2 linked regions of the Luteibacter rhizovicinus DSM 16549 genome follow. The protein of the gene in region 1 interacts with the protein of each later gene in a pairwise test. Links are inferred from orthologs where the notes say so. Each region holds a gene or a part of one and is shown on either strand. Other genes may lie near its edges. The genes, in order: nth and aceE.

Region 1 (3,276 bases):
TGTCGGTGGTCTCATCGTGGGTGCCATCGCCGGCTCGCCGCTGCAGGTCAGCGGGCCGGCAGCGGGTCTTGCGGTCCTGGTGTTCGAATTGGTGCGCGAGCACGGCGTGGCCGCCCTCGGTCCCGTCGTGCTGCTGGCCGGCCTGATCCAGCTTGTCGCCGGCCTGTGTCGGGTGGGCGTGTGGTTCCGCATGACGTCGCCGGCCGTCGTAGCCGGCATGTTGTCCGGCATCGGCATCCTCATCGTCGCCTCGCAGTCGCACGTGTTGCTCGATGCCATACCCAAGGCGCGTGGCCTGGAAAACTTCGCCGCACTCCCCGCGGCGGCCTGGGAATCGGTGACGGGCGCTGCCGAGGGGCAGGCACCGGCGGCCCTGATGATCGGTATCGCAACGATTGCCATCATGTTGTTCTGGGAGAAACTGCGGCCTGCGAAGCTGCGCTTCGTGCCGGGTGCGTTGCTCGCTGTCGTGGCGATGACGGCCGCGGCGCAGTTCGGCGGTTTCGACGTCAAGCGCGTCGACGTGCCGGCCAACCTGTTCGCGGCGATCAGCCTGCCGAGCATGGGTAGTCTGTTCGGTCTGTTCGATTCCTCGCTGCTGGTTGCCGCGGTCACCTTTGCTTTCATCGCCAGTGCGGAGACCCTGCTCTCGGCGGCGGCGGTGGATCGCATGCACAACGGCGTTCGCACCAACTACGACCGCGAACTGACCGCCCAGGGCGTCGGCAACATGATCTGCGGCTTCCTCGGTGCGTTGCCGATGACCGGCGTGATCGTGCGCAGCGCGGCCAATGTCCAGGCTGGCTCGGCGACGCGTATGGCGTCGGTGATGCACGGCGCGTGGTTGCTGGCTTTCGTCATGCTGCTTCCGTGGCTCATGCGGATGACACCGGTGTCGTGCCTCGCAGGTATCCTCGTCTTCACCGGTGTAAAGATGGTCAATCCGAAACAGATCAAGGATCTGGCGGCTTACGGCAAGGGCACCGCGGCGGTGTACGTGGCGACCACGGTGGCCATCGTCGCCACCGATCTACTCACCGGTGTGATCGTTGGCTTTGGTCTGTCGTTGTTCCGCCTCGCCTTGCTGTCGTCGAAGATGCGCATGGACGTGGAACACCATGACGAGCCGGGCAAGGCCACGTTGCACATGGAAGGTTCGGCGACGTTCCTGAAAGTACCGAGCATGGCGCGTACGCTTGCCACGGTACCGCCGAATACGCGCTTGAGCGTGGTGATGGATCGCCTGCACCACGTGGATCAGGCATCGCTCGAGTTGCTGCGCGAGTGGGGCCAGAACGCATCCAAGCGTGGCTGCGAACTCATCGTCGACTGGAAGGAGCTGGGCCGGCGCGTGGAGGGTTCCCGTCAGGCGGCCTGACGCTAGTTGTTGCAGAACCCGCTTCTCACGGTGGGAGTCGCTTCAGCGGCGATGGGTGCTCGCGGCAGGCTGGCCCGCTGCCGCGGGATCGCCGATAAATCGGCTCCCACAATGGTGGCAACAAAACCGGCTTCAGGCCGGTTTCGTTTTTTGCTTGTACGCGCACAGGTCGATGATCGCGCAGTTCGGGCATTCCGGCTTACGTGCCTTGCAGACGTAACGCCCGTGCAGGATGAGCCAATGGTGCGCGTCCTGGATGAATTCCTTGGGGATCACTTTCTCGAGCTTGTCTTCCACTTTGCGGACGTCGGCACCCGGCGCCAGGCCGGTGCGGTTGGCGACGCGAAAGATATGCGTGTCGACGGCGATGGTCGGCTGGCCGAAGGCGGTGTTGAGCACGACGTTGGCCGTCTTCCGGCCCACGCCGGGCAGCTCTTCGAGGGCTTCCCGGGTCGTCGGGACCTCACCGTCGTAGCGGTCGACCAGGATCTGACTCATGGCGATCAGGTTCTTCGCCTTGTTGTTATAGAGCCCGATCGTGCTGATGTAGGTCTTGAGCTTGTCGAGGCCCAGGTCGAGGATCTTCTGTGCGGTGTTGGCCACCGGAAACAGCTTGCGCGTGGCTTTGTTCACCCCGACGTCCGTGGCCTGAGCCGAAAGTGCGACGGCGGACAGGAGTTCGAACGGCGTCGTGTATTCGAGTTCGGTTTTCGGATGCGGATTCAGCTCGCGGAGACGACGGAACATCTCGACGATATCGGCCTTCTTCACGGGCTATCCTTTTTACGTGCTTTGGCGCGTGCGAGGGCTTCGAGGACGGCGTTGCGCGCTGTCGGTGCCGCGACGTCGCTCTTGCTCATCGCGAGTTGCTCATCGCGCCGGGCGAGCTCGCGTTGTAGCCGTGCTTCACGTCGCACGAAGCGAATGCGTGCGGCGTCCGCGTGGCCGCGGTCGTCGGCCTGCGCCAGTGGCATGGGATCCAGCGCGATGCAGTCGACGGGGCAGGCCGGAACGCAAAGCTCACAGCCTGTACAAAGATCGCTGATCACCGCATGCATCAGCTTCGCCGCACCGACGATCGCGTCGACCGGGCAGGCCTGGATGCACTTGGTACATCCAATGCAGTCCGCCTCGACCACACGTGCCAGGGTGCGCGGCTTTTCCACGCCGCGTGACGTATCCAGCGGGATAACGGGGCGGTCGAGCAGGGCGGCGAGGCGTGCGATGCCAAGGCTGCCACCCGGCGGGCAACGATCGATATCCGCCTCGCCTGCAGCCATGGCGTCCGCGTAGGGACGGCAGCCATGGAAACCGCACTGCTCGCATTGGGTTTGCGGCAGCAGTGCGTCGATCCGGTCGGCGAGCGTTGGCGTCATGGCTGGCGCGTTGCCGAGCGTCGGGTCAGCGGACGGTGGCGCCCGGCGTCGCGCCCTGGTCGGCGTCGAGCAGGAACAGGTCGGCGCCGCCATCACCCGCGGAAAGAATCATGCCTTCCGACAGGCCGAAGCGCATTTTGCGCGGGGCGAGGTTGGCGATGAAGACGACGTTGCGACCCAGGAGCTTTTCCGGCTCGCCATAGGCGGCACGGATACCCGAGAAGATCTGGCGCTTGCCCAGCGGGCCGCCGTCGAGCTCGAAACGCAGCAGCTTGTCGGAGCCTTCGACGAACTCGCAGGCCAGCACCTTGCCGATGCGCAGGTCGAGCTTGGCGAAGTCGTCGATCGAAATGGTGGCGGCCGTATCGGCGGCGGGAGCGATGTCGGTCATGGGCGGAGAGGCTTCTTTGGATTTGAACGGTTTCTTGGCGGCCGGCGCGTTGGCCCTGGCCTGTTCGGCCGGCGTCAACGACTCCTTCGACCCCTCGACCATGGCTTCGATCTTTTTCGGATCGAGGCGGC
Region 2 (3,543 bases), 2.3 Mb from region 1 along the record:
CATGATCCGCGTGCTGTGCGACGGCGTGGTCATCGGCCCCATCCTGATGGGCGTGGCCAAGCCGGCCCACATTCTGACGCCGCAGGCGACGGTGCGTCGGGTCGTCAACATGACCGCGGTGGCCTGCGTCGAGGCACAGATCCGGGCAGGTAAGCCCCGTACGGTCGTAAACGATTGATCGGGCGGCGCTTTGCGCCGCTTCGCCGATAAATTGGCTCCCACACAAACGCCATGTGGGAGCCGCTTCAGCGGCGATCCCGGCGTCAGCCGGGCCAGGTACGAAACCCCCGCTACAAAACAATTTAGAACGAGATAAACCCCCATACCGCCGCGTATGTGAAAACTTCGCGGTATCATGGAAAGGTTTTCCCGCCACCCCAGCGGGCTTCCCAGACCTCATGAAGCGCGCGCTAGGCGCGAGCGGAGCATCCATGGACCAGATCGACGATATCCTGAACCAGGACCTCGACCCCACCGAAACCCGTGAATGGGTCGAGTCGCTCAACGCCGTCATCAATCACGATGGCACCGAGCGCGCGCACTTTCTGCTCGAGCGGATGGTCGACTCCACCCGTCGCTCGGGCGGCTACCTGCCGTTCGACCCGACGACCGAGTACGTCAACACCATCCCGCCGCACATGGAAGCGCGCAGCCCGGGTAACGCCGCGATCGAGTGGCGCATCCGCTCGCTGATCCGCTGGAATGCACTGGCCACCGTCGTGCGCGCCAACCGTAAGCCAGGCGACCTCGGCGGCCACATCTCCAGCTTCGCCTCCTCGGCGACGCTGTATGACGTCGGCTTCAACCACTTCTGGCGCGCTCCGAGCGCCGAGCATCCGGGCGACCTGGTGTTCCACCAGGGCCATTCCGCGCCGGGCGTCTACGCGCGTTCGTTCCTCGAAGGCCGCATCACCGAAGAACAGCTCGACCTCTTCCGCATGGAAGTGGAAGGCAAGGGCAAGGGTCTCTCCTCGTACCCGCATCCGTACCTGATGCCGGACTACTGGCAGGTACCGACCGTGTCGATGGGCCTGGGCCCGATCCAGGCGATCTACCAGGCGCAGTTCTGGAAGTACCTCGAGCACCGCGGCCTCATTCCGAAGTCCGATCGCAAGATCTGGTGCTTCATGGGCGACGGCGAGTCGGACGAGCCGGAGTCGCTGGGTGCGATCTCGCTCGCCGGCCGCGAAGGCCTCGACAACCTCATCTTCGTCATCAACTGCAACCTGCAGCGCCTCGACGGCCCGGTCCGCGGCAACGGCAAGATCATCCAGGAACTGGAAGGCGTCTTCCGTGGTGCTGGCTGGAACGCGATCAAGGTCGCCTGGGGCAGCTACTGGGATCCGCTCCTCGCCCGCGACACCACGGGCAAGCTGCGCCAGCTGATGATGGAAACGGTCGACGGCGAGTACCAGGCCTGCAAGGCCTTCGGCGGCGCATACACGCGCGAGAAGTTCTTCGGCAAGTACCCGGAAACCGCAGCGCTGGTCGCCAACATGTCCGACGACGACATCTGGCGCCTCAACCGCGGCGGTCACGATCCGCACAAGGTCTATGCGGCCTACCACGCGGCCGTGAACACCAAGGGCATGCCGACCGTAGTCCTCGCCAAGACGGTGAAGGGCTATGGCATGGGCGCGGCCGGCGAGTCGCAGAACCCGGCGCACAACCAGAAGAAGATGGACACGGACGCGATCCGCGCCTTCCGCGACCGCTTCAACATCCCCATCCCCGACGACAAGCTCGAGGAAGTGCCGTACTACCATCCGGGCAAGGACTCGGAAGAAGTGCAGTACATGCTCGAGCGCCGTCGTGCACTCGGCGGTTCGCTGCCGCAGCGTCGTCGCAAGTCGGATCAGTCGTTCACCGCGCCCACGCTCGAAGCCTTCGAGCAGATCACCAAGGGCACGGGCGAGCGCGAGATCTCGACGACGATGGCCCTCGTCCGCGGCATGAACCTCATGCTGCGTGACAAGGAGCTCGGCCCGCGCGTGGTGCCGATCGTCGCCGACGAAGCCCGCACCTTCGGCATGGAAGGCATGTTCCGCCAGATCGGCATCTATGCGCCGTTCGGTCAGAAGTACCGTCCGCAGGATGCCGACCAGCTGCTGTACTACCGCGAAGACCAGAAGGGCCAGGTCCTCCAGGAAGGTATCAGCGAGGCCGGCGGCATGAGCGCCTGGCTGGCGGCGGCGACGAGCTACAGCATCAGCAATGTCGCGATGCTGCCGTTCTTCATCTACTACTCGATGTTCGGTTTCCAGCGCATCGGCGACCTCTGCTGGGCAGCGGGCGACATGCGCGCGCGCGGCTTCCTCATCGGTGGCACCGCCGGCCGCACCACGCTCAACGGTGAAGGCCTGCAGCACGAAGACGGCCATTCGCACCTGCTCTCCGGCGCGATCCCGAACGTCATCTCCTACGATCCGACCTTCTCGTATGAGCTGGCGGTCATCCTGCAGGACGGCACGCGCCGGATGATGCAGGAGCAGGAGGATGTGTACTACTACATCACCGTGATGAACGAGAACTATGCCCACCCCGACCTGCCGAAGGGCAGCGAGGAAGGCATCGTCAAGGGCATGTACCTGTTCAAGGACGGTGGCAAGGCGAAGAAGAACGAGACGCGCGTGCAGCTGCTTGGTTCGGGCACGATCCTGCGCGAAGTCATCGCCGCGGCCGAGCTGCTGGAGAAGGATTTCGGCGTGTCGTCGGATATCTGGTCGGTGCCGAGCTTCTCGGAAGTCCGCCGCGAAGGCTTCGACGCCGAGCGCTGGAACCGCCTGCACCCGGAAGCCACGCAGCGCGTGCCGTACATCACCGGCCTGCTCGGTGAGCGTCAGGGCCCGGCGATCGCCGCGACCGACTACGTTCGTGAGTTCGCCGACCAGGTCCGTGCGTTCATGCCCGATGGCATGCGCTACACGGTGCTGGGCACGGACGGCTACGGTCGCAGCGACTCGCGTGCGAACCTGCGCAGCCACTTCGAGGTCGATCGCTACTGGATCGCCCACGCCGCCCTGGCCGCCCTCGCGAAGGACGGCAAGGTCAACGCGAAGGACGTGAGCCGCGCCATCAAGGAATACAAGCTGGACGTCGACAAGCCGAACCCGCTGTACGCCTGATAGCGAGCAAACGAAGGGGCCGGAGCAATCCGGCCCCTTTTTTGTTGAGCGGTGCCCTTGTAGGAGCCGATTCATCGGCGAAAAGGGTGCTAGCCAATACCTGCCCCCCCCCAACGTCACATCCCGTCCATGGCATTGCCACCCCGAAGCTGGTATTTCTCCAAGGCATACGACCCGGGATTCCTGCCATGCGCCTCGCTCTTCTCGCTGCCTCCATCCTCTCCCTCGCCGCCTGCGCGACCACGCCTTCCGACCACGGCTCCCGCTCGCGACTGCTGTATATCGCCGGCGCCAAGGTGCCTTGCACGAACGGCGTCATGAAGACCGAGTGCCTGCAGTACCGCGAAACGCCGAAGGATGCCTGGCAGATCAACTACGCGCCGGTCGAAGGTCTGGACTGGAAGGCGGGTAACGAATA

The links.
Region 2: the proteins of nth (region 1) and aceE interact in binary tests that used the Escherichia coli proteins (3 or more experiments, as listed by UniProt). The link is inferred for Luteibacter rhizovicinus DSM 16549 from one-to-one orthologs.

What each region holds. Positions count from the first base shown.
Region 1 is NZ_CP017480.1:3,331,753-3,335,028, forward strand. Bases 319-3,276 are described here. They hold nth (endonuclease III), read right to left. Parts: upstream 2,126-3,276; coding sequence 1,511-2,125; downstream 319-1,510. Other genes in these bases: BJI69_RS15305 (SulP family inorganic anion transporter), read left to right, coding at 319-1,378; BJI69_RS15315 (RnfABCDGE type electron transport complex subunit B), read right to left, coding at 2,146-2,754; metG (methionine--tRNA ligase), read right to left, coding at 2,780-3,276. Outside these bases: more of BJI69_RS15305, read left to right, coding at 1-318. UniProt on the Escherichia coli protein: DNA repair enzyme that has both DNA N-glycosylase activity and AP-lyase activity. The DNA N-glycosylase activity releases various damaged pyrimidines from DNA by cleaving the N-glycosidic bond, leaving an AP (apurinic/apyrimidinic) site.
Region 2 is NZ_CP017480.1:1,070,566-1,074,108, reverse strand. Bases 101-3,325 are described here. They hold aceE (pyruvate dehydrogenase (acetyl-transferring), homodimeric type), read left to right. Parts: upstream 101-431; coding sequence 432-3,125; downstream 3,126-3,325. Other genes in these bases: BJI69_RS05035 (DUF4377 domain-containing protein), read left to right, coding at 3,314-3,325; BJI69_RS05045 (NADP-dependent malic enzyme), read left to right, coding at 101-178. Outside these bases: more of BJI69_RS05045, read left to right, coding at 1-100; more of BJI69_RS05035, read left to right, coding at 3,326-3,543. UniProt on the Escherichia coli protein: Component of the pyruvate dehydrogenase (PDH) complex, that catalyzes the overall conversion of pyruvate to acetyl-CoA and CO(2).